Regions from separate parts of the Tuberibacillus sp. Marseille-P3662 genome, predicted to be linked through region 3. Evidence: predicted binding sites of a transcription regulator. Region 3 holds the regulator's gene; each other region holds the start of a gene.
What was found. Region 3 encodes CtsR, which represses protease genes until heat stress. Its sites were predicted from a motif close to ATGGTCAATAAAGGTCAAACA; they were not measured.
Positions count from the first base shown of each region.

Region 1: clpP (ATP-dependent Clp endopeptidase proteolytic subunit ClpP) is a predicted target of CtsR. The motif match lies at 6,596-6,616, and genes of this name have one in related genera.
Region 2: B9Y89_RS03480 (ATP-dependent Clp protease ATP-binding subunit) is a predicted target of CtsR. The motif match lies at 3,690-3,710, and genes of this name have one in related genera.

Region 1 covers NZ_FXBS01000003.1:279,822-289,979, forward strand. The annotation lists gene B9Y89_RS02855 (tetratricopeptide repeat protein) at 1-1,348, shown strand, start outside; gene trxB (thioredoxin-disulfide reductase) at 1,454-2,404, shown strand; gene rapZ (RNase adapter RapZ) at 2,671-3,570, shown strand; gene B9Y89_RS02870 (gluconeogenesis factor YvcK family protein) at 3,551-4,528, shown strand; gene whiA (DNA-binding protein WhiA) at 4,546-5,502, shown strand; gene B9Y89_RS02880 (HPr family phosphocarrier protein) at 5,523-5,783, shown strand; gene clpP (ATP-dependent Clp endopeptidase proteolytic subunit ClpP) at 5,965-6,552, opposite strand; gene B9Y89_RS02890 (heavy-metal-associated domain-containing protein) at 6,724-7,035, opposite strand; tRNA gene B9Y89_RS02895 (tRNA-Arg) at 7,245-7,318, shown strand; gene rpoN (RNA polymerase factor sigma-54) at 7,560-8,870, shown strand; gene B9Y89_RS19530 (glutaredoxin family protein) at 8,874-9,131, shown strand; gene B9Y89_RS02910 (sugar-binding transcriptional regulator) at 9,218-10,158, shown strand, end outside.
Region 2 covers NZ_FXBS01000003.1:373,831-383,988, reverse strand. The annotation lists gene B9Y89_RS03490 (Cof-type HAD-IIB family hydrolase) at 1-653, opposite strand, end outside; gene B9Y89_RS03485 (hydrolase) at 820-1,395, shown strand; gene B9Y89_RS03480 (ATP-dependent Clp protease ATP-binding subunit) at 1,473-3,635, opposite strand; gene B9Y89_RS03475 (cytochrome c oxidase assembly protein) at 4,063-4,917, opposite strand; gene B9Y89_RS03470 (cation diffusion facilitator family transporter) at 5,048-5,989, opposite strand; gene B9Y89_RS03465 (ArsR/SmtB family transcription factor) at 6,227-6,535, shown strand; gene B9Y89_RS03460 (YrhK family protein) at 6,665-6,955, shown strand; gene B9Y89_RS03455 (MerR family transcriptional regulator) at 6,952-7,989, opposite strand; gene odhB (2-oxoglutarate dehydrogenase complex dihydrolipoyllysine-residue succinyltransferase) at 8,130-9,395, opposite strand; gene B9Y89_RS03445 (2-oxoglutarate dehydrogenase E1 component) at 9,430-10,158, opposite strand, start outside.
Region 3 covers NZ_FXBS01000002.1:201,400-211,557, reverse strand. The annotation lists partial or broken rRNA gene B9Y89_RS01350 (23S ribosomal RNA) at 1-107, shown strand, start outside; rRNA gene rrf (5S ribosomal RNA) at 179-294, shown strand; gene B9Y89_RS01340 (MgtC/SapB family protein) at 526-1,221, shown strand; gene B9Y89_RS01335 (CtsR family transcriptional regulator) at 1,307-1,765, shown strand; gene B9Y89_RS01330 (UvrB/UvrC motif-containing protein) at 1,938-2,459, shown strand; gene B9Y89_RS01325 (protein arginine kinase) at 2,459-3,541, shown strand; gene clpC (ATP-dependent protease ATP-binding subunit ClpC) at 3,557-5,998, shown strand; gene radA (DNA repair protein RadA) at 6,086-7,495, shown strand; gene disA (DNA integrity scanning diadenylate cyclase DisA) at 7,467-8,537, shown strand; gene B9Y89_RS01305 (PIN/TRAM domain-containing protein) at 8,684-9,799, shown strand; gene ispD (2-C-methyl-D-erythritol 4-phosphate cytidylyltransferase) at 9,820-10,158, shown strand, end outside.

The DNA.
Region 1 (10,158 bases), on a different contig from region 3:
TCAACAAGCAGCCATTCTTGCTGAACTTGAGAACCATCAAGAGTCCATTCGGTTGTTAAAAAAAGTTGTTGATGACATTGATGATAGCATTACCGAATGCTTCTTTTTTATCGCCAATAATCATGCCTATCTAGGAAACTATGATGAGGCGATTCATGAGGTACAGCGGTATATGGCGTTGGAACCAAATGGGACTTTTATAAATGAAGCCCGTGAATTATATAAATTGTTAGTTTTAGAATCAGGCCAGGAACAAGTTGAAGAAGAACCGCACGTCACTGAACATGAGAAAGGTCGGCAAGCATTGGAAAACGGCCATTACGAAAAAGCTATTTATTTTTTTGATAAAATTATTAATGATAAACCTGAATTTTGGGCGGCATACAATAATCTTGCAGTCGCTTATTATTCTCAAGGACAAGTGGATAAAGCTCTAGATACCCTTTATCGGGTTTTGGCCGCTGACTCGGGTAATGTCCATGCTTTATGTAACTTAGCGACGTTTTATTTTCAATTGGACCGGCGCGAAGCCATGGTTGAAGCAGCTGAGGTGCTTAAAAAATTGTATCCTATGTTTCCAGAACATCAAAGCAAATTGGGATCGACTTTCTTTCTCATGGGTGAGTATGATGCGGCCTATTACTGGTTAAAAAAAGCTCAGAAGAATGATCGTTATCTAGAAACGGCTTTTTATTATTGGTTAGCGCTCACAGCTTATAAAGTGGGCAGGGAATCAGAGGCTATGGTTGCTTGGCGGAAGGTCAACTTTTTTAAGGACAGCCCTTTTCACGCTTTTGAATATGGTAAAATAAGGGAAATGTTTCGTGCCGATGATGCAGCTATTAATCCCATTGTTCGCTCATTGTTGGAGCAACAATTATTGGAAGGGGATTATGAATCGCAGACGTTTTCGATGTTCATGCTTTATGATTTTGGTGACAATCAAGCAAGGGCCTTACTTAGTTATGAAGCCGGGCGCCATGATCTTGATGACCGTTACACCAAGACCATTGCTCAGGAACTGTTAAATCGTTTGAGCGGTAATCACTTTGAGACGACTGCGATTGACGTGATGCTGACAATTCAACAACACATGGATGGCGGTAAGCCCGATCTTCGATATTATAAGATGTACGGCTTTTGGAAACAAATGATGCAGGATGGTGCCATGCATGCTGATGACGATGTGCTTGCTTTTGCGGCGGCAATTGATTATGTTTGGAAGAAGCAAAATAAAAATACGGTCACACAAAAACAAATCGCTGATCGTTACCAAGTGACACGCTATCGACTCAAGAAGTACATTAATAAAGTATCAGAAGCGTCCATCCATACAGTTGAATCATGAGCATTATAGTGGACGCTGAGCCAGGGTCTTTATTAGCATATAATAAGGTTCTAAACAAATACTAACGATAACAATCATTGAATACTAACGAAAAGGATGATTGGAATGGCAAGCACAGATAAAATTTATGACGTCATTATTGTCGGTGCGGGTCCTGCAGGAATGACGGCAGCTGTCTACGCTTCCCGGGCTAACCTAGACACTGTCATGATTGAACGCGGGATCCCTGGTGGACAAATGGCTAATACCGAAGATGTTGAGAACTATCCAGGTTTTGACCACATTCTTGGCCCCGATCTTTCTAATAAAATGTTTGAACATGCGAAGAAATTCGGTGCTGAATATGCTTATGGCGATATTAAAGATATTCGCGATGAGGGCGATTATAAGACGGTTGTGGCCGGAAACAAGGAGTACAAAGCTTTAACCGTTATTGTAAGTTCAGGAGCAGAATACAAGAAAATCGGTGTACCAGGTGAAGAAGAATTGTCCGGACGCGGTGTTTCTTATTGTGCCGTCTGTGACGGGGCATTCTTTAAAGATAAAAACCTTATTGTTGTCGGCGGCGGTGACTCCGCTACTGAAGAAGGTGTATATCTTACAAAATTTGCAAAAAGCGTAACTATCGTCCACCGCCGTGATGAGTTGCGTGCGCAAAAGATTTTACAGGAACGTGCTTTCAATAACGATAAAATTGATTTCATTTGGAATCATACGCTTAAAGAGATCCATGATGTCGATGGAAAAGTCGGCAAAGTGACGCTTGTTAATACTCAAGATGGAACTGAAAGCGAAAAAGAGATTGACGGTGTATTTATTTATATTGGCATGCTGCCTCTGAATCAAGCTGTTTTGAACTTGGGCATTACGAACGAAGAAGGCTATGTGGAAACGAATGATCAAATGGAAACCAAAGTTCCCGGGATTTTTGCGGCCGGTGACCTTCGTGAAACCGAATTGCGGCAAATAGTTACAGCGACGGGAGACGGCAGTATCGCAGCTCAATCGGCACAGAAATATATTGAAACACTAAACGACAAGCAGCAAACCTCTTAAACGTCATTTACATTTAAAAACAGTGTAACACGTGTGAAATAATCTTCGCGTAGTATGGAGGGTAAGAAATTGACCCCCTTTTTAATAAAAATTTCTGATGAGCATGGGCCTAGCCCATGCTATTTTTTCACATAAAAGACATTGTTTCTTTTTTGTGAGTGATTAACAATCGTAGTATAATATAGGCAAGTAGTTGTGCATTTAAAAAGTATTCGCATGAACAGCTATAACATAAAACGAATCCCTCCACAAAAGGTTGTGGTGTTATGAGCAAGAAAGACATTCAAGTGATCATCATTACAGGTATGTCAGGAGCAGGCAAAACCGTGGCAACTCAAAGTTTTGAGGATCTCGGTTTTTTCTGTATTGATAATTTACCACCGACATTGCTTCCAAGGTTTATTGATATGGTCGAGGAATCAGGGGATACATTGAATAAGTTGGCTTTAGTTATGGATCTCCGCGGCGGTGAATTTTTTGAGTCGTTGTTTTCCTCGATTGATGCTCTTGGAAATCGAGATAAAATTAAACCACAAATTTTGTTTTTAGATGCGAGTGATGACAGTCTTGTCCGTCGCTACAAGGAGACGCGTCGCTCACATCCACTGGCACCCAACGGTTTGCCTTTGGATGGGATTAAGAAAGAACGCCGGACGCTTGAAGAACTTAAAGGCCGGGCACAACATAACATTGATACGACCAATCTTAAGCCGCGTGATTTGCGTGACCAATTAATTGACACGTTTTCCGAGAAAAATGATCAAGTCTTTAATGTTAACGTTGTTTCATTCGGGTATAAGCACGGTCTGCCGATCGATAGTGATCTCGTGTTTGACGTCAGATTTTTACCTAATCCCCACTATGTTGAACATATGCGGCACCGTACTGGTTTGGAAAAAGATATCTCTGATTATGTTTTTAAATGGACAGAAACAAAACAGTTTTTAGAAAAACTCATGGATCTATTGCGATACATCTTACCGCAATATAAACGGGAAGGAAAAACTCAGTTAGTGATTGCTATTGGTTGTACAGGAGGTAAACACCGGTCAGTGGCTTTAGCGGAACATATCGGTGAACAAATTTCTGATGATTATCCAACCACGGTGTCACATAGGGACATGAGAAAAGGAAAGGTAACCGATCATGATCAAAAAAAATCCTAAAGTCGTCGCGATTGGCGGAGGGACCGGTTTGTCAGTTATTCTCCGGGGCTTAAAACAACATCCGCTCGATATCACGGCGATTGTCACCGTTGCTGATGACGGTGGCAGTTCCGGGATCCTGAGGCATGAGCTGAAAATGCCGCCGCCTGGGGATATCCGAAACGTGATAGCCGCACTAGCTGAAACGGAACCGTTATTTGAAGAGCTCTTGCAGCACCGTTTTACTGACGGCAATGGCTTGAGCGGTCATTCACTCGGGAATCTGCTTCTCGCTGCGATGACGAATATTACCGGGGACTTTGCGACAGGCATTCGCGAATTAAGCCGTGTTCTTAATGTTAAAGGCCGGGTATTGCCGGCGGCTAATCAGAGTATTCTTTTAAATGCAGTTATGACGGATGGATCAGTCGTTCAAGGTGAATCGGCGATCCCTACACATAATAAAAAAATTGAACGCGTGTTTTTAACCCCAAGTGATGTTCATCCATTGCAGGAAAGTCTAGAAGCGATTCGTGAAGCGGATTTAATTGTCATAGGTCCAGGAAGTTTATATACAAGTGTGCTTCCGAATTTACTTGTTCCTCAACTTGGGGAGGAAATTTGCCGGTCGGAAGCGAAAAAAATATATATATGTAATGTGATGACGCAACAAGGAGAAACGGATGCTTATACAGCTTCCGATCATATTGAAGCTTTATCTAATCATTTACCTAACCCCGGTAGTTGTATTGATTATGTATTCGTGAATAACCGTGAAGTCCCTGATGACATTTTAAAACTTTATGCTTTAGAAGGCGCTACCCCTGTTCTCTATGACAGACAACGCCTCGAATCGTTTGGTTTTAATCTTGTGAGTGACCATCTCGTTAAATTTGACAGTTCTATCATTCGTCATGATGAAGACAAAATTGCTAAAAATTTAATGAGTGTTCTCCGTTTATCAGACCCAACCGTGTAAAAGAGGGGTGGTATGAAGTGTCATTTGCCGCAGAAACAAAGAAGGAACTCACACAGTTGGCATTGGATGATGGCTGCGCGCGCGCGGAATTGGCGGCCTTAATACGTATGAATGGCTCAATCTCCATCGTTAATAAGCAGCTGGGTTTAGATATATCGACTGAGAATGCTGCCATTGCAAGAAGAATTTATTCTTTAATCAAGCATGTGTATGGTTTTTCTGCTGAATTGCTAGTGCGTAAAAAAATGCGTCTTAAGAAAAACAACGTATATATTGTCCGGTTGCACGGTGAAGCGCGTGAGATCCTAGGTAATCTGAAAATTGTCGATCATTCTTTTACGTTCACACGGGCAATCGCTAATGATCTGATTAAGGATTCAAATGGCAAGCGCGCATATTTACGAGGAGCCTTTCTTGCTGGTGGTTCTCTTAATCATCCGGAGTCATCTTATCATTTAGAGATATTCTCTAGTTATGAGGATCATACCATGTCACTCGCTGAGCTTATGAATCGCTTTGATCTTAATGTGAAAATCCTTGAAAGAAAAAACGGTTATATTTTGTATATGAAAGAGGGCGAAAAAATAACCGAATTTCTAAGTATTATCGGAGCCAATGTAGCATTATTTAGTTTTGAAGATGTTCGCATTGTCAAAGATATGCGCAACTCGGTTAATCGACTGGTGAACTGTGAAACTGCCAATTTAAATAAAACAGTCAGTGCTGCTATGCAGCAAGTAGAGAATATCAAATTAATTGACGGGGTCATTGGTCTTGATGAACTTCCGGACAAATTACGAGTGGTCGCTGAACTGCGTGTTAAACATCCTGATGTCACATTGCGAGAACTTGGGGATTTATATGAGGGTGGAACGATTAGTAAATCGGGGATTAATCACCGGTTTCGGAAACTTGCCGACATTGCCGATCGAATTCGAAAGGGAAACCATGACCCATCGACAATCAAGTCCTAAAAGAAGGGAGAAACGAGATGATGAAAGAAATTCAAGCGACGGTTCAACTGAAAAACGGTTTGCAAGCCCGTCCAGCTGCCTTGTTTGTTCAAGAGGCGAACCGGTTCAATTCCGATATCCGTCTTATTAAAGATGGCAAAAAGGTGAGCGCAAAGAGTATTATGGGTATTATGAGTCTAGCTGTCGGATTTGGTATGGATGTGACAGTCACTGCTGAAGGTACTGACGCTGATGAGGCTGTTGCAACATTAGATGAGTTTTTATCACAGGAACAGGTTTAAATAATAGTTTTCTTCGTAGGGATTGTTGCTTTTGGCTGCATTTGATATATACTTTGCTGCTTATGGGAGTGTGCATCAATTCAAATGCTCGGCATCCAACTTTTAATTCCGTATTTAAAAGCAGTCATCTTTCCAAACCAATAACAAGAGCCGTCTCAATAGAGGCGGCTCTTGTTTACGATTATTTTTGGTCTGGTGTTAAAACTTCGTCGACGAGACCGTAGGCTTTAGCGTCTTCCGCATCCATGAAATTGTCACGTTCAGTGTCGTGTTCGATGGTTTCAATCGGTTGACCAGTACGTTCGGAATAAATACGGTTCAATTTCTTACGCATTTTAACAATTCGACGGGCATGAATATCGATGTCCGTTGCTTGACCTTGTGTTCCACCAAGAGGTTGGTGAATCATGACTTCACTGTTTGGCAGAGCATAACGTTTTCCTTCAGCACCTGCTGTCAATAGGAATGAACCCATAGAAGCAGCCATGCCAACACAAATGGTGGATACTTTTGGCTTAATGTGCTGCATCGTATCGTAGATACCCATACCAGCGGAAATGGAGCCTCCCGGGCTGTTTATGTAGAGTGAGATATCTTTATCAGGGTCTTCGGCTGCAAGGAACAATAATTGTGCAACAATGTTATTAGCAACGTTGTCATCAATCGCTGTTCCCAACATGATAATCCGATCCTTTAATAGACGGGAATAAATATCATATGCACGTTCTCCGCGGTTGGTTTGTTCAATGACCGTAGGAATTAATGGCATTTTATTGTCTCCTCCTTTTAATTAATGACTTCATCATACATTAAAGGTCAAAAAAGGTCAAATGAAAATGCATGGCGATTTCTATGACCATTTTACCCTTTGCTCAGGAATTTAAAACAAAAGGTGGATTGATCCACTCTTAACAAACAAGCGCCCATAAGCGCTTGTTTGTTATTGAATGTCTCCAGGATTAAATCCAGCGGCTTCCAGTGCTTGAACAATCCATTCAGGCTGCATAGAATGAGGGTTGAATGTTACTGATATCGCTTGTTCATCTTCATTTAACTTGTAGTCTTTAATGCCAATCATTTTACCTAAGGCGGCTTCTGCCTTTGACATACACTGCTTACAATCAAGGTTGACACTGGTAATCACCGCATGATTGTCACTTTTAGCTTCAGTACTAGTGTCATTATTAACGAAAAAAATGCCAAAGGCAAGCACAATGGCGCTTACTATAAGAACGGCATAATGTTTTCTCATGTCAATCCTCCATGTTCTATGATTTTGTCTTAGTTTTTCATGAGACATGCATCTCTATTCATAGAACCACAGTGAGTCGTTGCCTGACTGTCTTGCAGATAAAAACAATTTAGCAATTAACCCTTGACTTTACATAGGCATTTGTCGTATACTATTCATTGCGCGTGAGACAGAGATTGTCTTCATCAAACATTTGAAGCAATATATATGCGCTCGTAGCTCAGTTGGATAGAGCTGTGGATTCCGGTTCCACGTGCCGGGGGTTCGAATCCTCCCGAGCGCACTATTTAATAATAATGATTGAAGAAAGCCCTTTTGTAATCTTATTACAGAAGGGCTTTTTTATGCTTTACTCTTTGATTGGAGAGGAAGGCGTGAGACGCCTGCGGCCGGAAATCAACAATCACGTTTAACGGAGCCTTTTTAACAAAAGGGTGTTAAAATTATCCTTTCAATGATTCTTAATATTTACCATGGCATTCCTTTATGTAAGCGCTTATAATTTTATTTAGAGGGTGATAACCATGGCGTTAGAATTAGTTCAAACGCAAGAGCAACAATTAAAAATGACCCCGGCGCTTTTTCAGGCCATTACATTGTTACAATATAACCACCAAGAGCTAACGGAATATATTGAGGAACGAGCGCTTGATAATCCGCTGATAGAACTTGAACGTCCATTTGATCGGTATGAACAGCCAATACCGTCTGGAGGGTGGGATCGAACAGCGGATAGTCGGACGGATATCCTTGAAGCAACGGTGTCCAATCAGCAAAACTTTCGAGAAGATTTATCGGCACAAGTTCGCCTTCTGTCACTGTCCGGCGCTGTACGGAGAACGGTTCAATATTTAATTGAAGCATTGAATGAGTCGGGGTATCTTATGATGAGTGAGTCGGAATTATCATCGATGTTGGATGAAGATGAAGCGACGATTGACCAAGCGATAGATATATTGCAGTCTTTGCATCCCGCCGGTATAGGTGCTCGGGGCTTGACGGAGTGTCTACTTTTACAATTAAGAGCTCAAGGTCATGATGAATCACTGGCCGCTTGTATTTTACAGACCCAACCTGAAGTATTTGTTAATGGCGATTGGGAACATGTCAAAAATCAATTGAATGTCACGGATGCGGCCTTGACAGCGGCGATTGAACAGATTCGCGCATTAAACCCAACACCCATCCAAGACTCAGTCAAAGAAGATGATTATATTGTCCCCGAATTGACGATACGTAAAAACGGACCCAAGTATGAAGTGTTCTTAGATCAAGATGATTTACCGGTCATCCATATTGATAATGATTACTATCAGCAAATGCAAAAATACGAAGGAGCTACGGCGAAGTATATTAATCAAAAGTACCAGGAGGTTCTATCGTTACGCCAAGCGATTTTGCAGCGGAAACAAACGATGTCATCTATCGCTCAGACCTTTATTCATTATCAGGACGCCTTTTTAGATTACGGACGTTTCTATCTAAAACCAATGACACTTAAATCCGTTGCCGAAACAATTGGTGTCCATGAATCAACTGTCAGTCGGGCGGTGAAACATAAATATATTCAAACGCCCCAAGGCGTGTTCGAATTTAAACAATTGTTCGTGCGCGGAGGACCAAAAGATTCGACAGGTGAGGCGACACCTTATAAAATAAAACAATGGATTAAAAGGATGATTGATGATGAAAATACGTCACAACCTTATTCGGATCAGAAGTTAAGCGAATTATTGGCTCAACAACAGAGTATCAATCTTTCACGAAGGGCTGTCGCTAAATATCGGAAGACAATCGGTATTCCATCATCAACACGTAGGAAGAAAGGTGAGTAAGCTGTGTCCTCACGAATTGAAATTTACACACAACCGGACTGTCCGTTATGTGACGAAGCGAAAGAAAAGCTCGCGTTTGTCTGCAACAGCTTCAATCTTACTTTTAGTGAGATTGATATACATAACCAGGACTCATTATTGGAAGCCTACTTAATAAGGGTTCCAGTTATAAAAATTAATGGTCATGAAATCGCGGAAGGTAACGTTTACATGCATGAAATTGAAGATTCGGTGAAGAAGTTTTGTTTTGAAAATGGGTGAACGTTTGATATAATAATTTTTGGAGAGATCGGGACACCGATTGACTTAGTTGGGACTTTTTCTGTCCAATGGAAATGGAGGATGCTATGGACGACTTAATCAATGTTCAACAAAAACTTGTACCTGACATGCTCGAAGTCATGACAAGTCGGTATCGCGTCCTCCAATCGATCAGATTTCTTCAGCCGATTGGCCGGCGAACGCTTGCGTCTAACCTTGGTGTGACAGAGCGGGTGCTCCGAGGTGAAGTCACATTTCTGCATGAACAGGGTTTAATCGACATGTCATCCAGTGGTATGCGTCTCACTCAAGAAGGGGATCGCTTAATACATACTTTGGATGATGTGATAAGCGATGTATCAGGTCGTGCCGAATTGGAGAAACAATTAGAGAAGCAACTTGGAGCAACTGACGTTGTTGTCATTCCTGGTGACAGTGATCATCAACCTTGGGTTAAGACAGAACTTGGGTTAGCTTGTGTCAAGGTGATGCAAGACTATGCGGAAGCGGAAACGATCATTGGGGTCACAGGAGGCACGACACTCGCGGCAGTCGCTGATGTCATGCGTCCGTTCAAAAATAATGTTAAGCCCTTGTTTATTTCTGCTCGAGGCGGTCTTGGTGAACAGGCCGAGAATCAGGCTAATACCATTTGTACGAAAATGGCCTATAAGGCGGATGGCCATTACCGGTTGTTGCATGTTCCTGATCAAGTGAGTGAGGAATCTTATCAAATCATGACTGCAGAACCTAGTATTCATGAAGTTCTGCAATTGATTGATTCAGCCGGGATGATTGTCCATGGTATTGGTGACGCTAAAACAATGGCTGAACGCCGGCGTTCCAGTGAGGTTTTGCTTAAGAAAATTCATCAAGAGAGAGCTGTCGCTGAAGCGTTTGGTTACTATTTTAATCGGGACGGGGAAGTTGTCCACAAAGTCAAAACGATCGGTCTACAGTTGGAAAATATCTATGAAAATCGGACGGTTATCGCTGTTGCCGGCGGCCATTCGAAAGCACAAGCTAT
Region 2 (10,158 bases), on a different contig from region 3:
ACATCCTGCTGGGCATTACCCATAGCAATGCCATATCCTGCTTCATTGATCATCGCGATATCATTTAAACTATCCCCCATAGCTAGGACATGATCCATGGTTATATTAAGTCGATCACAGACTGATTGTAATCCATTGGCCTTGTTCACACCTTTTGCATTAACTTCAATATTGGTCGGATTAGAATTGCTAATTTCAAACTGATGACGGTTAGCCAATGTTCTGAGAACGCTCGTCCTCGCTTGATCATCACTTGTTTGAAATCCAAATTTGAGCCATTGGTGAAGAGACACATCATCTGGAAATTCATTGCGCCATACCTTGTCTGTTGTGACACACCAAAAGTTTGTAAGATACCGTTCTGCCAGTTCATGCATCCATAGAATTGAATCAGTTGGAAGCGAATGTTGTTCCACTAATTCGCCAGAGTCACCCCAAATTTCGCTACCATTAACCGTAACGAGATAAGATGATAATTGTAGTGCATCGGCATATTCTCGGCAAGTAGCGATTGAACGCCCTGTGCTTAAAACAACATAGATGCCCCGTTCTTGAGCTCCACGAATAGCCTGGCGATTCTTCTCCGTTATCTCTTCCTGATCGTTTAATAGCGTTCCGTCCATATCTAAAGCAATGAGCTTAATCTGGTTCATAGCGATGCCCCCAATTTAATTCCGCATAACATAACTAAATTATATCCAAACTCCCACCGCCATTCAATGGAAAGTAAAGGCCTATTAAACCCTTCCACAAGATGATGTATGTTAATATTGATTTGGAAAGATCCTATTAAGATTAGCTAAATTAGAGGTGTTATGAATGGAAGCATTAAATCTTAATCTTGAAGAAACCGCGCTTATAGTGATCGATTTACAAAAAGGCATTGTTGGTATGGGTGGACAACCTTATGACAATCAGGATGTCGTCAACAATAATAAGAAGCTAGCTGAAGCTTTCCGTGAAAAAGGCGGGTTTGTCACTCTTGTTCATGTGGATTTTCATGATGGCGGAGATGCTTTACAACCCATCACGGATCAACCCAGCGCTTCAGGTCAATCTGAAAGACCTGACGATTGGACCGATATGGTCCCTGAACTTGGACCTGAATCCACTGATCTTATTGTCACCAAACGCAATTGGGGCGCCTTTTTCGGAACTGATCTAGATTTGCAATTACGGCGACGTGGTATCAAAAATATTGTCCTAAGTGGTATTGCGACAAATATTGGTGTGGAAACAACTGCTCGTGAAGCTTTCCAGCGGAACTATCAGCAAGTGTTTGCTACCGATGCGATGAATGCTCTGACCAAAGAAGAACATGACTTCACCGTATCATATATGTTTCCGAAAATGGGACGGGTGCGGTCAACTGAAGATATTTTAAACAACCTATAATAGGCAGTTGAATTGTTATCCAAACCATCATTAAAAACCCCCGGAAGCTTATGCCTCCGGGGTTTTTAGTGTCATCCTTATGCTTCTGTAACCACAATGTCGTCATCAGCGGCATCAACTTTAACGTTCGTGATATCACCTTTTTGTAACATTAAGTCAGCGATGCCGTCTTCGACTTTTTCTTCGATGACGCGTCGCAATGGACGAGCACCAAATTGTGGATTATAACCGAGTTCAGCAATTTTATCTTTTGCGGCGTTGGTTAATTCAATATTGACACCTTGTTCATGAGCCGCATCATAGACCTCTTCCATCATCAAATCAACAATTTTGATAAGATTGTCTTGAGAAAGTTGACGGAATTGCACGATACCGTCAAAACGGTTTAAGAACTCTGGACGGAAGTAAGCGCTAAGATTGTTAATGACATCGGCTTGCGGCTCTTCTTCTTCGGCATTTCCAAAGCCGACGGTAATCTTTTTCACACTTGCTGATCCAGCGTTACTTGTCATAATAATGACCGTATCTTTGAAGCTGACTGTACGACCTTGGCTGTCTGTCAATCGGCCATCTTCCATGATTTGCAAGAACATGTGTTGAACATCAGGATGGGCTTTTTCAATTTCATCCAAAAGAATAATGCTGTATGGCTGCCTGCGAACACGTTCCGTCAATTGACCAGCTTCATCATGACCAACATATCCTGGTGGCGAACCGATCAGTTTCGAGACAGAATGTTTCTCCATGTACTCACTCATATCAAGGCGAATCATGGCCTCAGGATCACCAAACATTTCTTCAGCTAATGTTTTGGATAATTCGGTTTTACCAACACCGGTTGGTCCCACAAACAAGAATGAGCCGATTGGACGGTGTTTCTTCCGGAAGCCAGAACGATTACGGCGAATGGCTTTAGCCACTTTTTGCACCGCTTCATCTTGACCAATAACATTGGCATTAATCCGATCAGCCAAGTTCTTCATCTTCTCTTGTTCATCGCGCTGCAATTTCCGGACTGGGATACCGGTTTTTCCTTCCACAATCTTCTGGACGGTTTCGATGTCCACAGCGGCTTTTTGATGATTGTTTTCATGTTCGCCTTTGCTATCCTTCAACTGTTCTTGAAGTTGCAATTCTTCATCACGAAGTTTAGCCGCTCTTTCATATTCTTCATTTTGCGTTGCCTGTTCTTTTTCCGCAGCAATTTGTTCAAGACGAGCCTCTACATCATCCGTCGCTTCAGATGCATTAAGAAGGTTGATCTTCGAGCCCGCTTCATCCATAAGATCGATGGCTTTATCCGGTAAAAACCGGTCTTGAATATAGCGGTTAGACAAGGTGACGCAGGCTCGCAGTACATCGTCATCATACTTGACATCATGGTATTTTTCATAGTTTTCTTGAAGTCCTTTAAGGATTTCCACAGCTTGATCAACCGTTGGTTCATTGACCATGACGGGTTGAAAACGACGTTCAAGTGCAGCATCTTTTTCGATTTTTCGATACTCATTAAGCGTTGTGGCGCCAATAACCTGAATGTCGCCGCGTGCAAGTGCTGGTTTCAAAATATTACCTGCATCGGATGAACCTTCCGCTGACCCTGCACCAACGATTTGGTGAATCTCATCAATGAAAACAATCGCGTTTTTACGCTCTTGCAATTCACTAACCAATTGCTTCATCCGCTCTTCGAATTGACCACGGACACCCGTTCCGGCAACGAGAGAATTCACATCTAGTAGATAGATGCTCTTATTCTTCAATTTATTTGGAACGTTGCCATCAGCTATGCGCAAGGCTAGTCCTTCAGCAATTGCTGTTTTACCAACACCTGGTTCACCAATTAAGGCCGGATTGTTTTTGTTACGGCGATTGAGTGTTTCGATGACACGTTCGACTTCTTGATCGCGTCCGATCACTGGATCAACTAACCCTGCTTTAGCAGCATCGGTTAAGTTTTTACCTAACTCATCCAATAAACCTCCGCCGCCTTGACCAGACTGGCTTTGGGCTTGTTTCGTACCTTGCTGTCCGCCGTTCATACCGGCATTCTGTTGCATCATCTGTTTCAAGAGATCATCGATGGATGAAAAATGACCACCCATGCCTGCCGGAAATTTGCTTTGTTGTCTTAGTTGTTTATAACATGTCTCACATAGACTTAGGTTTTGTTGTTGCTGATTCATTTGAATCGTTAAATCAACTACGGCAGGGTTCTGTTGACAATTATCACATTGTATTGCCATGAACCTCAGGCCTCCTTTAAATAGTTTTGATTTCACCATTAATTTTAGACTTTGACTTTCTTTGACCTTTTGATTTATATTTTAACTCTCATTCCTATACCCTTTCAAGTACTATGCTTGAATCAAGGAATCAGAGTTATGAGCAAGATCATTACTGACTTTCTTTGACCTTTTAATTATATTATAACAAGCATATTAGGTATATGCAACGTGACCCGTTTCGTAGATGGTTAACCAATAACCATCTAACCCATATTATACTCTGACCTTTTTTGACTTTCAAGGATGAAATTTGACTTGTAAAGTATAAAAACGTCAAAACCCGGTTACAATGTTAATGAGATGCATTGGATCCTTGCATTGAACATAAAACTCCCCCAAAGTTTGACCCCGCCTTATTTCAAGGCGGGGTATTTTATGATTATTTCAATTGTGGACGAAGCGCGTCTGTACTTGGATTTAAATCATTGCTCTTATTTGTTTCTCGTTCTTGTCTGAACCATTTAAAGAAGATATAACCGAAAGTTGCAATAAACACAATTTCTTGCATGACCTTCATGACGACACCGCCAGTATGTTGGTCTTCCAAACGTGACATGATCCAAATAACCGGCTCCGTAGCCACACTTTCATAGAGCATGCCTGGGGCAAATGTGATCATAGCACATGCCGGTGTTAATAAAACACTAGCAAAGAAGACATAAATCAACTTCTTAGGATTATCGATTGTTCCCAGTTCATCGGTCGGTGGTATAATCACCCACCACATGATGAAAGCAAGAAAGATTAAAAAGATATTCGCTAAAATCATATAGGTCATGTCGCTCATAATAGCATCAAAAAATATCGGGATATGATAAAACGATAAGAACAAATTAAACAGGGAAACAGCTAATAACGGTTTCAATAATATTTTTAACACAAACTTAACAGGCGTAACTCTAATGACTGGGATGACCATCCATTCATATAAGCCCGCAAGCAATAACGGTGGAAAAACAAAATAAATGACGGACATCGAAAACATATGAACACTGAAAAAGAAATGGTGACCAATCGCCTTAACCGGGCTACCCTCAGCTATGTAAAATGCGAGCAAACCCGCTAGAAAAAAGAATAATTTCATCCCTTTTTTTTCCAGTTTCACTGTATGCCGTTTTTCATAGGAATGGACACTCCATATATATATAGCGCCTATAAAGAGTAAAATCCCAATCATAACCGGTGACCACATTTGGACAAAGGACAAATCAGAAATGGAATCATAATCACGCATATATTAGCCCTCTCTTATTACTATAATACTGTCTCTATATTAACAGCATACCAAATAAACTGTCAGTATAACCACTTATTATGTGACCATTCTTTAAAGAAAACCACCAAGCCCATTAGCCTGGTGGTTTTCAATGATCATGCTCATGGTGGCCTTGATCGCTATCCTCACAAGTCAAGGAATCCTTGTGCGGATGACTACCGTCCTCTAATTGAATGGTGACATGGCCAATGCCCTGATGCTGCAATTGATGCTCAACATCACGAAGGATTTCTTGCCCATCTCTAATCGTCAAATTTTCATTTACTACTGCGTGGCAGGATAAAGCATTTTGACCACTTGTAATACTCCATACGTGCAAATCATGAATTTTGGAAATACCACTAATCGACTGGACACAGTTGATGATGGCATCGATATCAACATTTTCCGGCGTGCCTTCCATTAGAACATGACAAGCATCACGCGTCACGCGCCAACCGCTTACCAATACCAAGACAGCGACAACCACACTCGCAATAGGATCAGCGATTCCCCAGTTGAAAAAGAGAATCAATAATGCTGCGATAATCGCACCGACGGACCCCAGCAAATCCCCGATAACATGAAGAAAAGCTGCCCGGAGATTCAAATTTTCTTCGGATTCCCCTTGCATTAAAATCCATGCAACAGCGATATTAACAATCAGTCCGATAATAGCCACGACTAACATGCCTGTGCTGGCAACGTCAGGCGGGTTTAAAAAACGTTGATAAGCTTCATAAATGATATAAAGGGAAATCAAAATGAGAACAATACCATTAAACAACGCCGCTAATATTTCAAATCGTTTGTAACCGTAAGTCTTATTTAGGTCCGCATTTTTTTCACCAAATTTAAAGGCTAATAGACCCACAGCTAAAGAAACGGCGTCACTCAGCATGTGACCAGCATCAGAAAGCAAGGCTAGACTATTTGTCAAAAACCCACCGATAACTTCAACCAACATAAATGCAGCAATAAGAATAAAACTAATGAGTAGTGCTTTTTTGTTCGCGTTATGAGAATGATCGTGTCCATGTTCGTGACTCACTTTTTCTCACTCCAAATTATCATATATGAACATGTGCTCATATATGATTGTATGAAAAAAATCGAAGTATGACAACCAGCTTTTTATTATTATGGCTTTGTTAAAAAGTTATTTCTTCTTTGCAGCACATTTCCCTTATTTCATTATATTCCTCATCATCATATCATGCTCAATCTGTTTGTTTCCCATTAAGGAATGATATGATGGATAGTAAGCAATGAACAAAAGGGGATGCTTATGACAGAGAACCAGTATGAACACTTAGATCAAGAAACGTTATTCATGGTTTCGCAAACCTTTAAAGCCTTATCTGATCCGACACGGATTAAAATTTTGCATTTATTGTTTCACCGAGAATGTTCCGTCAATGAAATTGCATCAGAACTGGAACTGACACAGTCTACTGTCTCGCATCAGTTGCGGTTTTTAAAAAACTTGCGTCTCGTCCAATTTCGACGATCAGGAGCCTCCTTTTATTATTCCCCTGATGACGACCATGTCATGAATGTTTTACAAGCCACGATTAATCATGCCCTGCATATTTAAAGCGTCCGAAATCACGGACGCTCTGACACTATAGTATGACATGTATTGAGAATTATCATGACTCACCATGCATGACTCCTACAAGTCCCTCGCACACTAAGGATGGCATTTTACGGAGAGGAAGGTTTTATGTCATCCAATAAACGAAATGATCCGGACTTAACTGTCAACGTCGGTGAACATCAATTGATCGTTCATCACAGATACGAAGTTCTAACCATTTTCAATGAGGTCTTACTAGCCATCACGTTCACGGTTGGAAGTATTTGTTTTCTCATAAGTAAATGGGAAGACATTGCAGCATGGCTGTTTCTTATTGGAAGTATCCATATGGGCATACGCCCATTTTTAAGAATGTGTCGGCACATTCACTTGAGAAAGGGACGCCGCAATCTAGCTAAACATATGAGTAGCCGTTAGGATTTCTTAGCATACACAATATGAAGCATGTGATTAATTTGTCTCGTTTTCACGTCGTAATCTAGCGTCTGCAGGAAATCAACAAGCTGGAAGCGGTTCGCAAAGTATTCATCATTGATGGCGTCAATAGCATCAACATCGCCGGCTTGTTCATAGTCATGGATCACTTGCCTGCGATTTTTTTGATCAATGAACATAAGATCGGCGATGCATAGACGTCCACCCTGCTTTAATACACGATCCATTTCCTCTAATGCTAAAAGCTTATCATCATCAGGTAAATGATGAAGCGCATAACTCGTTCCAATCGCATTAACAGTATGATCCATTAACGGCAAAGCGAGAAAGTGCCCTTTCCGTAAATCGAACGCTGGATGTTTTTCGGCACAAACCTTCAACATTTCCTCAGATTGATCAATACCAATGATGGTTGTCGCTTGATCTTTCCAATGATCAGCTAAATTACCCGTACCGATACCAATGTCAAGCAACACATCTCCCGCTTGGGGGCAGAGCCAATCAGTGGTCATTCTTAAGGCTTGCTGATAATCTTGATGAATATTGAAGCGATAGCCCGTCGTTTTAATGCTCTGATCATAGCTACCTGCTTGACTGTCAAAATCCCACCGGTCATTCCAATCTTTGCGTTTATCCTTTAGTGATTTCAAGTGCCGGGCCAGTACCGATAAGTCCTCAGGATTTAAACAAACGTTTGATTGACGCTGAATCACATCATCCAGAGTCGCAAGCATATCCTTCATTTCTAACCATTCTTCATATAATATAGACCGTTGGATATCCAGATATCTTCCTATATCCTCATTTTCATGATTCAATAAGTGTTTGATTGTCTTAACAGGTATTCCAAACTGTCGTAACGCCAAAATGGTCTGTAACCGCCAGAGGTCATGATCGGTAAATTCCCGGTATTGATTATCTGCCTTTTTCTCCGGCAGTACGAGTCCCTGCTGCTCATAATAGCGAATTGTTCTAGGTGTTGTATCTAAATGCTTGGCAGCTTCTTTAATTTGCACGAGCTCTCAACTCCCCTTTCGCCTTAACTATAAACGTTAACGTTGCGTTAATGTAAAGGGGGGGGGTAAAACATCCACATTATAAGGTATCAAACACCTTATAAAGAATCCCCCGAGGTCTCGGGGGATTCTTATGGTAATTAACCTTCTAATAACAATGTTTCCGGATCTTCAACCAGTTCTTTCACCTTAGCTAAGAAACTAACCGCTTCTGAACCATCAACTATGCGGTGATCGTAGGACAAGGCAATATACATCATCGGGCGATTTTCCATTCGCTCATTATCGATAGCAACCGGACGCGTTTTGATGGTATGCATGCCTAAAATACCTACTTGTGGTGCATTCAAAATCGGCGTCGACCATAGCGAGCCAAACACCCCACCGTTTGTGATTGTGAATGAACCGCCTTGCAACTCTTTCAATGTTAACTTGTTGTCCCGAGCCTTGGTACCTAAATCACCAATTTCCTTCTCAATACCAGCAAAGTCGCGTTTATCCGCATCGCGAACAACAGGAACCACAAGACCTTCCTTGGCTGATACGGCAATGCCGATGTCGTAGTATTTTTTAAGCAACAATTCGTCACCTTGAATTTCAGCATTTAGGTTTGGAAATGCCTTCAACGCACCGACAACAGCTTTGGTAAAGAAGGACATAAATCCAAGTTTCACATCATGCTTTTCAAGAAAAGTATCTTTCCGGCGTTTACGCAATTCCATAATGTTAGTCATATCAACTTCATTAAATGTTGTTAACATGGCTGCATTATGCTGGGCTGCAACCAAGCGATTAGCGATGGTTTGGCGCCTGCGTGACATTTTCACCCGCTCAACCGGTTTGCTGTCTGATTGTTCAGCTGGTTGCTTTTGGCTTTGGGATCCACTTGCTGTCTGACTAGATGATTGTTTGGGTTGTTCCGAGTGTGCCTTAACATCTTCAGGACGAACTCGGCCGAGCGGATCTTTACTTTGCACGGCGCTTAAGTCAATCCCTTGTTCCCGTGCCATCTTTCTAGCTGCCGGTGACGCAACAGTACGCCCGCTGTCATCATTACTTTCAGACGCAGCCGGTTGAGGACTTTCATCAGCTGCTGAGCCGGAGTCATCCTGCTTTTGACTACCTTGCTCGGTAGCAGCCGAATCGTTATCAGTATTAGCCGCTGCACCGCTACCTGAGCCTAAAACAGCAATGATTTCACCAACTTCGACTGTATCGCCTTCTTGACGTTTAATCTCCTGTAATACGCCTTCATCTTCTGCGCTAATTTGAACATTGACCTTATCTGTTTCAAGTTCAACAACATCTTCGCCTTTAGTGACTTGATCACCAACGTTTTTTAACCATTCCGCAATCGTTCCTTCAGTGATGGATTCTGCTAATTCAGGTACTTTAATATCAGCCACGACCGCTACCTCCTATTTTTCATAGAAATAAAAACTATAAGCTCTTTAAAGCATCCAAAACGATACGTTCTTGTTCTTTTTTATGAATATCGGCTTCTCCGGTTGCCGGACTGGAACGATCCGGGCGACCGACATAACGGACAGAAACTCCCTCAGGCGACATCCCTTTAATTTTCGATTCCATATAAGACCATGCACCCATATTTCTAGGTTCCTCTTGTAACCAAACGATTTCTTCAAGATTCTCATAACGATTAATAACGTCTTGAATCTCTTTTTCAGGCAGCGGATATAATTGCTCAACCCGCGCAGCATGGAGCCAATCAAAATGATCTTCTGATTGATTCAATTGTTCTTCTAAGTCAACGCCGACTTTACCACTACTTAAGATCAGACGCTTAATATTCTCTGTTTTTTCCTCGGTGCCATTTGGTTCTAAAACCCGTTCAAAATGGCCTTCACTAAACGATTCAATTGATGAAGCAACATTCGGATTCCTAAGTAAACTTTTCGGTGTCATGAGTACGAGTGGACGTGCCTCATCTTTACCAGCAATGGCTGCTTGTCGGCGTAGAATATGGAAGTATTGGGCCGAACTTGTTAAGTTTGCCACCGTCCAATTATTTTCGGCTGCCGACTGTAAAAAACGTTCCAAACGTGCACTCGAGTGCTCCGGTCCTTGACCTTCGTAACCATGAGGCAAGAGTATGACAAGGCTGGATTTTTGCCCCCATTTTGCACGTCCGGCAGAGATAAATTGATC
Region 3 (10,158 bases):
CGTTAGGCCAGTAAGACCCCTTAGAGATGATGAGGTTGATAGGTCCGGTGTGGACGCGTGGTGACACGTGGAGCTGACGGATACTAATCGGTCGAGGGCTTATCCTAACAAGAGATGCATGTCTACCTTTCGTTGTTCATTCAGTTCTTGATTGCCTTTTATACAATTCCATAACAAGTCTGGTGGTGATGGCGAAGAGGTCACACCCGTTCCCATCCCGAACACGGTCGTTAAGCTCTTCAGCGCCGATGGTAATTGGGGCTTTGCCCCTGTGAGAGTAGGACGCCGCCAGGCATTTTAATATAAAGATAGGTATTTATACCTATCTTTTTACGTATTTCCGGAAATGCTTTCCGCTTCTAATTCTGGAACATCATGTTCTAGGCTGTTAGATAATATTTGATATGAAGGATGTTGACATTGATTTTTGGCTCAACATTGTTCTCATATATAAGCGGCAGTTATGTTAGAATTTAAATGAACATAATATTTGGTAAATTCCGTTTTAGTTAAGGGAGGAGTAATATGGGGATTGATCATGAAACTTGGGTAATCATTATTCGTTTAATGATTGCAGGGGGGCTCTCTGGATTAATCGGATTAGAACGTGAGGTTAAGCGGCATCCTGCTGGTTTTAGAACACATCTATTAGTAGGTGTTGGCTCATCCCTAATGATGGTTTTATCCGTTTTTGGATTTGAATCTTATCTAAGTACACATCCTAATCTAACCGGCTTTGATCCATCGAGGTTACCTTCATATGTTGTAAGCGGGATTGGATTCTTGGGAGCCGGGACTATATTGGTTCACGGGGTCACGGTACGCGGATTGACGACAGCAGCTTCCATTTGGGTTGTTGCTGGAATTGGTCTAGTTGTTGGAATTGGAATGTACTACGTGGCTATATTTGCAACAATTTTAGTGATTTTAAGTTTAATTTTCCTTAATAAATGGGAAAACTTATTTATGAAGGTAACGAAGACACAATCGCTATTTATTCTAGCGGAATACCGAAAAATTACACTTTCCTCGATAATTTCAGTAATGGAAGATGAAGGTATAAGGGTTGAGAAAATAACAGTTGAAGACCCTCCTGATAATGAGGACACTTTGATTAAGTATCATTTTTTTGTGGTTATGCCAAGTTCGAGATCGTTAATACCTATTTATGATCGTTTAGCAGAAACGGAATATGTCGAAAAAGTTTATACTGTAGATTAAGGCTTAAGACTTTTTAATTGACTATTTTTTGTGCATAATTATAATTATAGTCAAAGAAAGTCAAAGTCAGAAGGGAGGGCGTACATTGCAAAATATCTCGGATATTATTGAAGCTTATATAAAGCAAATGCTTCAGCAAAATAGCACGGCTGAATTACGTAGAAATGAATTGGCTGAAAAGTTCCAGTGCGTCCCTTCACAAATTAATTATGTTTTGAAAACTCGCTTTTCGCTTGAAAGAGGTTATGTCGTTGAAAGTAAGCGTGGCGGTGGAGGTTATATACGTATTATAAAAGTAAGGCCTGAGACAAATAAGGAGCTTATTGATGAAATGATTCAATTAGCCGATTCTAGAATTACGCAGGCTAATGCTCAATCTTTAATTGTCCGTCTACTTGAAGAAAGTATAATAAGCAAAAGGGAGGCTAGGTTAATGATTAGTGCCATTGATCGCTCAGTTATTAATTTAAGTATCCCTGTCAGAGATCAAGTAAGAGCTAACATTCTAAAGTCAATGCTACAAGCTCTTAAGTATAAGATGTAGTGAGGCATTTAAAGGGGCACATCCCTGCTTCACCAAGGACGAGGATATCATTTTGGGTATTAGGGAAATAAGGAGGCATATTGTCAATAGACTTTAACCTCCTGATTGTTGAACCGATGCTAACACATTCTGTGGGCCGCAACGAAATGATCATAGAGGGAGTGGTAACTTTATGGAGTGCCAAGAATGTCACAGTAGATCAGCAACATTGCATTTTACAAAAATCATTAATGGCGAAAAGATGGAATATCATTTATGTGAAGAATGTGCGAAAGAAAAAGGCGATGCTGTTTCCGAATCAAGTGGATTCTCAATACACAATTTGCTATCAGGGATGCTGAACTTTGACCAACCTATGGATAGTCAGGGTACCGCTAAACAGACTCAGCAAGTTTTACAATGTTCTAAGTGCGGATTAAGTTATCAAGAGTTTGCCAAAATAGGTAAATTCGGATGCGAAGAATGTTACGAAACATTTAAACATAAACTTGATCCTGTTTTGCGTAAGGTGCATAGCGGTAATACCACTCATTCAGGTAAAATTCCGAAACGGGCAGGCAAGGATATTAGCATTCGTAAACATATCAACTCTCTCAGGGAACAGTTGAAAACGCATGTGGAACAAGAAGAATTTGAAAAGGCGGCTGAGCTCAGAGATGAAATCCGATCACTGGAGAATGGGGGGGAAGCCTAGTGTCATTACAACATTTCATTAATCAAGCGGTCAGTCCTTGGATGAAAACTGACGGGCCTGATGCTGATATTGTTCTAAGCAGTCGAATTCGTCTTGCCAGGAACCTTAAGGATTACATTTTTCCAGTCATTGCTTCGGATCAGGAAACAGTTGAAGCCTACAATCATATGAAACATCATTTGGATGGTGCAACTTATCATTCAATGGGTCCATTCGAATGGTTGCAAATGAACAATATGGAGCCAATTGAAAAAAAAGTGCTTGTCGAAAAACACCTTGTGAGTCCGGCATTAGCTGATAAATCCCCTAATGGCGCTGTTTTACTCAATAATAATGAGTCCGTCAGTATTATGGTTAACGAGGAAGATCACCTAAGAATACAATGCCTGTTCCCGGGCTTTCAATTGAATGAAGCCCTAACGCTAGCGAGCGGTATTGATGATTGGCTTGAGGAAGAATTTAATTACGCATTTGATGAGCAGCACGGTTACTTGACGAGTTGCCCCACCAATGTTGGTACCGGCATGCGGGCATCAGTCATGATGCATTTGCCGGCGTTAATGATTACCCAACGCATGAACCGGATTGCCCCTGCCATTAATCAATTCGGCCTTGTCGTCCGTGGTATTTATGGGGAAGGTAGTGAAGCTTTAGGTAACGTGTTTCAAATATCTAATCAAATCACACTCGGAAAGTCAGAAGAAGATATCGTGGAAGATTTGCGAGGTGTGGTGATGCAATTAATTCAACAAGAGAGAGATGCACGAAAAGATTTAATGCAAATGTCCCGTGTCCAATTAGAGGATCGTGTTTTCCGTTCTTATGGAACGTTAGCATATAGCAGAATTATACCATCTAAGGAAGCAGCAAAATGTTTATCAGATGTACGTTTGGGCATCGATTTGGGTATGATTGATAATGTCTCAAGTAATATACTTAATGAACTTATGGTGATTACCCAGCCCGGCTTTCTTCAACATTATTTTAAGGAAACACTAGGGGCAAATGAAAGAGACGAACGTCGGGCTACATTAATACGAGAGCGATTGAAACTTGAAGGTTTGGGAAATTCTGAGGACTAAGGAGATGACGATCATATGATGTTTGGAAGATTTACGGAACGCGCACAAAAAGTATTGGCACTGGCTCAAGAGGAAGCTGTTCGACTAGGTCATAACAATGTTGGCACTGAACACATTCTTTTAGGTCTTGTGCGTGAAGGTGAAGGCATTGCTGCTAAAGCTTTGAATGCACTGAATTTGAGCTCAGAGAAAATACAAAAAGAAGTTGAAACCCTCATCGGTCGTGGTAATGAGACAGGCCAGACCATTCACTATACACCTAGGGCCAAAAAAGTCATTGAGTTATCAATGGACGAAGCGAGAAAAATTGGTCATTCCTATGTAGGTACAGAACACATCCTTTTAGGACTCATTCGTGAGGGAGAAGGTGTCGCGGCCAGAGTATTAAATAACTTAGGTGTCAGTCTTAATAAAGCGCGGCAACAAGTTCTGCAACTGTTAGGCAGTCATGAGTCATCAGGGTCGTCACAACAAGGTCGTAATGCAACAAGTGCTAATACACCGACACTTGATGGATTGGCACGTGATTTAACAAACATTGCCAAGGAAGGCGGCTTAGACCCTGTTATTGGCCGAAGCAAGGAAATTGAACGAGTGATTGAAATATTAAGTCGTCGAACAAAAAATAATCCTGTACTCATTGGTGAACCCGGAGTGGGAAAAACAGCTGTCGCTGAAGGGCTGGCACAGCAAGTTGTTAACAATGAAGTTCCAGAAACCTTACGAGAAAAACGTGTGATGACTCTGGATATGGGGACGGTTGTTGCTGGGACAAAATATCGCGGTGAATTCGAAGACCGTCTGAAAAAAGTGATGGAGGAAATTCGCCAAGCGGGTAATATTATTTTATTCATTGATGAGCTTCACACCTTAATCGGTGCTGGTGGTGCTGAAGGTGCTATTGATGCTTCCAATATCCTGAAACCATCATTAGCACGAGGTGAACTTCAATGTATTGGTGCCACGACTCTTGATGAATACCGCAAATACATTGAGAAAGACGCAGCCCTTGAACGTCGGTTCCAACCTATTCATGTGGATGAACCAACGAGTGAGGAGTCTGTATTAGTTCTAAAGGGGTTACGTGATCACTACGAAGCCCACCACCGGGTCAAAATTATAGACAGTGCTATCGAAGCTGCGGTTTCATTGTCTGACCGTTATATTTCAGACCGATTCCTTCCGGATAAAGCGATTGACTTAATTGATGAGGCAGCTTCAAAAGTGCGCCTACGTTCTTACACAGCGCCGCCGAACCTTAAAGAACTTGAGCAAAAGCTTGATGAAGTCAAAAAGGAAAAAGACGCGGCTGTCCAAAGCCAGGAATTTGAAAAAGCGGCGTCACTTCGTGATACAGAACAAAAACTGAAAGAAGAACTTGAACAGACACAGAGGGAATGGAAGGAGAAACAAGGGCAGGAGAATACAGAAGTTAAGCCTGAGGACATTGCTCAAGTTGTTTCGACATGGACGGGAGTTCCGGTTTCTAAACTAGAAGAGGCTGAAAGCGAACGTCTAATGAAGATGGAAGAAATTCTTCACAATCGTGTCATTGGCCAAGAGGAAGCAGTGAATGCTGTCTCCCAAGCGGTCCGTCGGGCTCGTGCTGGATTAAAGGATCCCAAACGACCGATTGGTTCATTTATATTCTTAGGGCCAACAGGTGTTGGTAAAACGGAATTAGCTCGTGCGGTAGCAGAAACGTTGTTTGGTGATGAAGAAGCCATTATTCGTGTAGATATGTCCGAGTTTATGGAAAAGCACACAACCTCACGTCTTGTGGGTTCACCACCAGGATATGTAGGTCATGATGAAGGTGGACAATTAACGGAGAAAGTACGGCAAAAACCTTATTCAGTTATTCTTTTGGATGAAATTGAAAAGGCTCATCCTGATGTGTTTAACATCTTGTTACAAGTTTTAGATGATGGACGGTTAACGGACTCTAAAGGGCGTACAGTTGATTTCAGGAACACAGCTGTGATTATGACATCCAATGTCGGAGCTAATGAATTGAAACGGAATAAGTATGTCGGCTTTACTACTCAAGGTGAAGGTCGAGCTTATGAAGAGATGAGAACCAAAGTGATGGATGAATTGAAGAAATCATTCCGTCCTGAATTTCTTAATCGAGTTGACGAAATCATTGTTTTCCATGAACTAAATAAAGACCAATTGAAGGAAATTGTGACCTTAATGTCACAAGAATTAACCAACCGTCTTAAAGAACAGGGGATTGAACTTGAGTTAACAGAAGCAGCCAAAGAAAAGATTGCTGATGAAGGCTATGACCCTGAATATGGCGCCAGACCGCTTAAGCGAGCAATTCAACGGAAAGTTGAAGACCGTTTGTCTGAAGAATTACTTCAAGGAAATCTTAGTGAAGGAAGCCAAGTCGTCATTGATTATGAGAATGAGGCGTTTGTTGTTAAAAAACAGGCATATTCCGAATCATAAAGAAGATTTTATACTTCTTTAAGTGACAAAAGCCGGGAACTTTTCCCGGCCTTTTTTCGTATAGATATTGAAAGGTGGGTGTGAATCGTGGCCAAAGCCAAAGCAAAAACGGTTTTTTTCTGTAAGGAATGCGGCTATGAAAGTCCCAAATGGATGGGAAAGTGTCCCGGCTGCCAGGAGTGGAATACTATAGTAGAGGAAAGAATTAAACCTGAACCCACGCATCATGGTGGGGCTGCTTTTATGAGCAAGTCGACCAAGCCACAGCCTATAAATCAAGTGGAACAAACCAAAGAAATACGTATTAAGACGCAAAATGGTGAATTCAACCGAGTTTTGGGAGGCGGCATTGTACCAGGATCTTTAATCCTTGTTGGCGGTGATCCGGGGATTGGTAAGTCAACGATTCTCTTGCAAATGTCTAATGAATTAGCCTTAAAGTCTCATAAAGTGCTATATATTTCCGGTGAAGAGTCAATGAAACAAACAAAAATGCGTGCTGAACGGCTTGAAATTCATTCGGACAACTTATATGTACTAGCTGAGACGGATATACATGAAGTAGAGAAGCAAATTAATGATGTTAATCCAGCTTTTATTGTGGCTGATTCAATTCAAACAATCTATAACAGTGAGTTATCGTCGGCCCCAGGAAGTGTTTCACAAGTCCGTGAATGTACGGGAAGTCTTATGAAAATCGCTAAGAACAGAGGCATTGCCATCTTCATTGTTGGTCATGTAACAAAGGATGGAGGTATTGCTGGTCCACGTTTGCTTGAGCATATGGTTGATGCTGTTCTGTATTTTGAAGGGGAAAGGCATCATACTTACCGTATTTTACGTGCGGTCAAAAATCGATTCGGTTCAACCAACGAAATAGGTGTTTTTGAAATGAAGGAAGATGGACTTGAGGAAGTGACCAATCCATCTGAGATCTTCTTACAGGAACGGACTAATGGTGTGGCTGGTTCAACGATTGTTGCCGCTCTTGAAGGTACAAGAACAATGCTTGTCGAAATCCAGGCGCTTGTCACTCCGACAAGCTTTGGAAACCCCAGACGCATGGCTACAGGTATTGACCATAACAGAATTTCCCTGCTGATGGCGGTGCTGGAAAAACGCGTTGGGTTACTAATGCAAAATCACGATGCTTATGTTAACGTGGCTGGCGGTGTTCGCTTAGATGAGCCAGCGACAGATCTAGCCGTGGCATTGAGTATTGCTTCAAGTTTCAAGGATGATACGACTCAACCAACGGATGTCATGATCGGGGAGGTGGGTCTGACAGGCGAGGTGAGACGTGTGTCGCGAATTGAACAGCGTGTTCATGAAGCTGAGAAAATGGGCTTCACCCGTGCATTAATTCCGAAGAAAAACATGGAAGGATGGACGATTCCTGAAAGTATTGAGGTCGTAGGTGTTTCCACTGTTCGAGAAGCCATGGATATTTCATTGGGAGGAGCCGCACATGAATTTTCAACAGCAACAGACCATTAATCATTTCCTTAAGTTTGTTGCACCGGGAACACCGTTGCGAGAAGGGATAGAAAACGTTTTACGGGCGAAGACAGGCGGTTTAATTGTTGTCGGTTATAATGAAAAGGTTAAAAGCCTAGTTGAGGGAGGATTTTCTATTGATTGCTCTTTTTCTTCGGCATCCCTTTATGAACTAGCGAAAATGGATGGAGCGATCATTCTAAGTGATCATGGAGAAAAAATTCTTTTCGCCAATACCCAACTCATACCCGATTCATCAATCATTTCGTCGGAAACGGGAATCCGGCATCGAACGGCTGAGCGGGTTGCCAAACAGACAGGCCAATTGGTGATTTCAATATCACAACGACGCAGTGTTATTACACTATATAAAGGAAATATCCGTTACTCACTAAAGGACATTGGTGTTATTTTGACAAAAGCCAATCAGGCTATGCAGACGTTGGAAAAATATCGGACTGTGATGGATAAAGGACTGGTTAACCTTGGTGCTTTGGAATTTGAAGAAATGGTCACTTTTCAAGAATTGACCCAAGCGATTCACCGGATTGAAATGGTATTGCGGATTCGCGATGAAATTCGAAATTATATTAATGAATTGGGAACAGAAGGTCGTCTTATTAGTATGCAGATGTCTGAATTGGTCGCCAATGTTGAAACGGAAGCGAAACTGTTAATTAAGGACTATATGAGTCTTCATGGTCTACCGCCCGAAAAAATTTTAAGCCGTTTGCGAACATTAAATAGTGACGACCTGCTTAATGAACATATTGTAGTGAGACATTTGGGATACATCCAGAGTAATGATAGCTCGGAAGAAGTTATTCTTCCAAGAGGATACCGCGCTTTAAATCGTATTCCGCGTTTGCCGCAACCGATCATTTCGAAACTTGCCGAAAGTTTCGATGGATTAAATTCTATTATGAAGGCGACTATCCAAGACCTCGTTAAAGTTGATGGGGTCGGAACCAAACGGGCAAAGAAAATTAAAGATGGTTTGGAACGCATACAAGAACAGCTTTTTATTGACCGGGTTGTTTAACGAGGATGTTGACAATGATTTCTTTTTTTGATAGTTTAAAGCTGTCTATATTGGAAATTTTTTATATAATATTTTGTGAAATTAACCATATTTAGGTTTCGAATAAGGGAATTTGTCTATAATGAGAATAGGAGGTGACTCGGGTTTTGATTAAGCGATTTTTGCAATTGTTTTTTGTTATTGTAGGTGGGACTTTAGGCTTCGTCTATGTACCCGACATTATCGAATTTATGTTTAACGATTATGAAGGTTGGATGGCTGCACCTTATACAGGAGCTATTTTTGGGGCGCTCTTATTTTTAATACTGACATTTTGGTTTGTTGATAGTCTTGTACGCCTTATCAAGCTTTTTGAAGAGAAGATTGTTAAGGCTCCTGTGACGGATGTGTTGTGCGGCACCTTGGGGCTAGTATCTGGTTTAATTGTTGCATTTTTGTTCCAGATCCCCCTTAATAATATCAAAGTAGCTGCATTTAGTACGGTTCTCCCGATATTTCTGACGGTGTTTTTAGGTTATCTTGGTTTTCAAATTGGTTTTAAAAAGCGCGAGGAATTAAAAAATCTCTTTATGATTTCCAAAGCTAAGGACAAGCGGAAAGAGACTCAAGATCATCAACCAGAGAAATCAGATGAAGATATTCAGCCAACAGGCCACACCCTCAAGATTCTAGACACCAGTGTCATTATTGACGGTCGAATTGCGGATATCTGTCAAACGGGTTTCCTGGAAGGCACCTTAGTGATTCCGCAGTTTGTCTTAGAAGAGCTTCAGCACATTGCCGATTCTTCTGATGTACTCAAACGTAATAGAGGCCGGCGTGGATTAGATATCCTAAACAAAATCCAAAAGGAACTACCGGTTCATGTCGAAATCTATGAAGGTGATTTTGAAGACATCGCCGAAGTTGATAGTAAGCTTGTTAAGTTAGCCAAACTCGTATCTGGCATTGTTGTCACCAATGACTTTAATTTAAATAAAGTTTGTGATTTGCAAGGTGTGTCTGTTTTTAATATTAATGATTTAGCTAATGCGGTCAAACCTGTTGTTCTTCCTGGAGAAGAGTTAGAAGTCCAACTGATTAAAGATGGTAAAGAGCATAATCAAGGGGTTGGTTACCTTGATGATGGTACCATGATCGTGGTTGAAGAAGGTCAAGGCTATATCGGAAAAACAATTGATGTCATTGTTACGAGTGTATTACAAACGTCGGCTGGCCGGATGATCTTTGCGAAGCCGAAGCTCATGGAACAAGCGTTATAAAAGGAGATATGGAGGTCTCAATGGGTTATCAGGTGATTTTGCCAGCTGCTGGAAGTGGCAGCCGAATGGGGGCATCATCCAATAAAATTTTTTTGGAACTTCTTGGTGCTCCTCTAATTGTGCATACACTTAAAGTATTTGAACATGATTCACAATGTAACAGTATTATACTTGCAATAAAAGAAGAAGAACAATCCATTTTCGAGACACTCATTCGTGATCATCATCTGACAAAGGTTAGACAATTCATTCATGGCGGTTCTGAACGCCAACATAGTGTCTACAATGCTTTAAAGGCGACGAGTGAAGAAGCCATTGTTCTCATTCATGATGCGGCAAGACCCATGATTCATCAACAA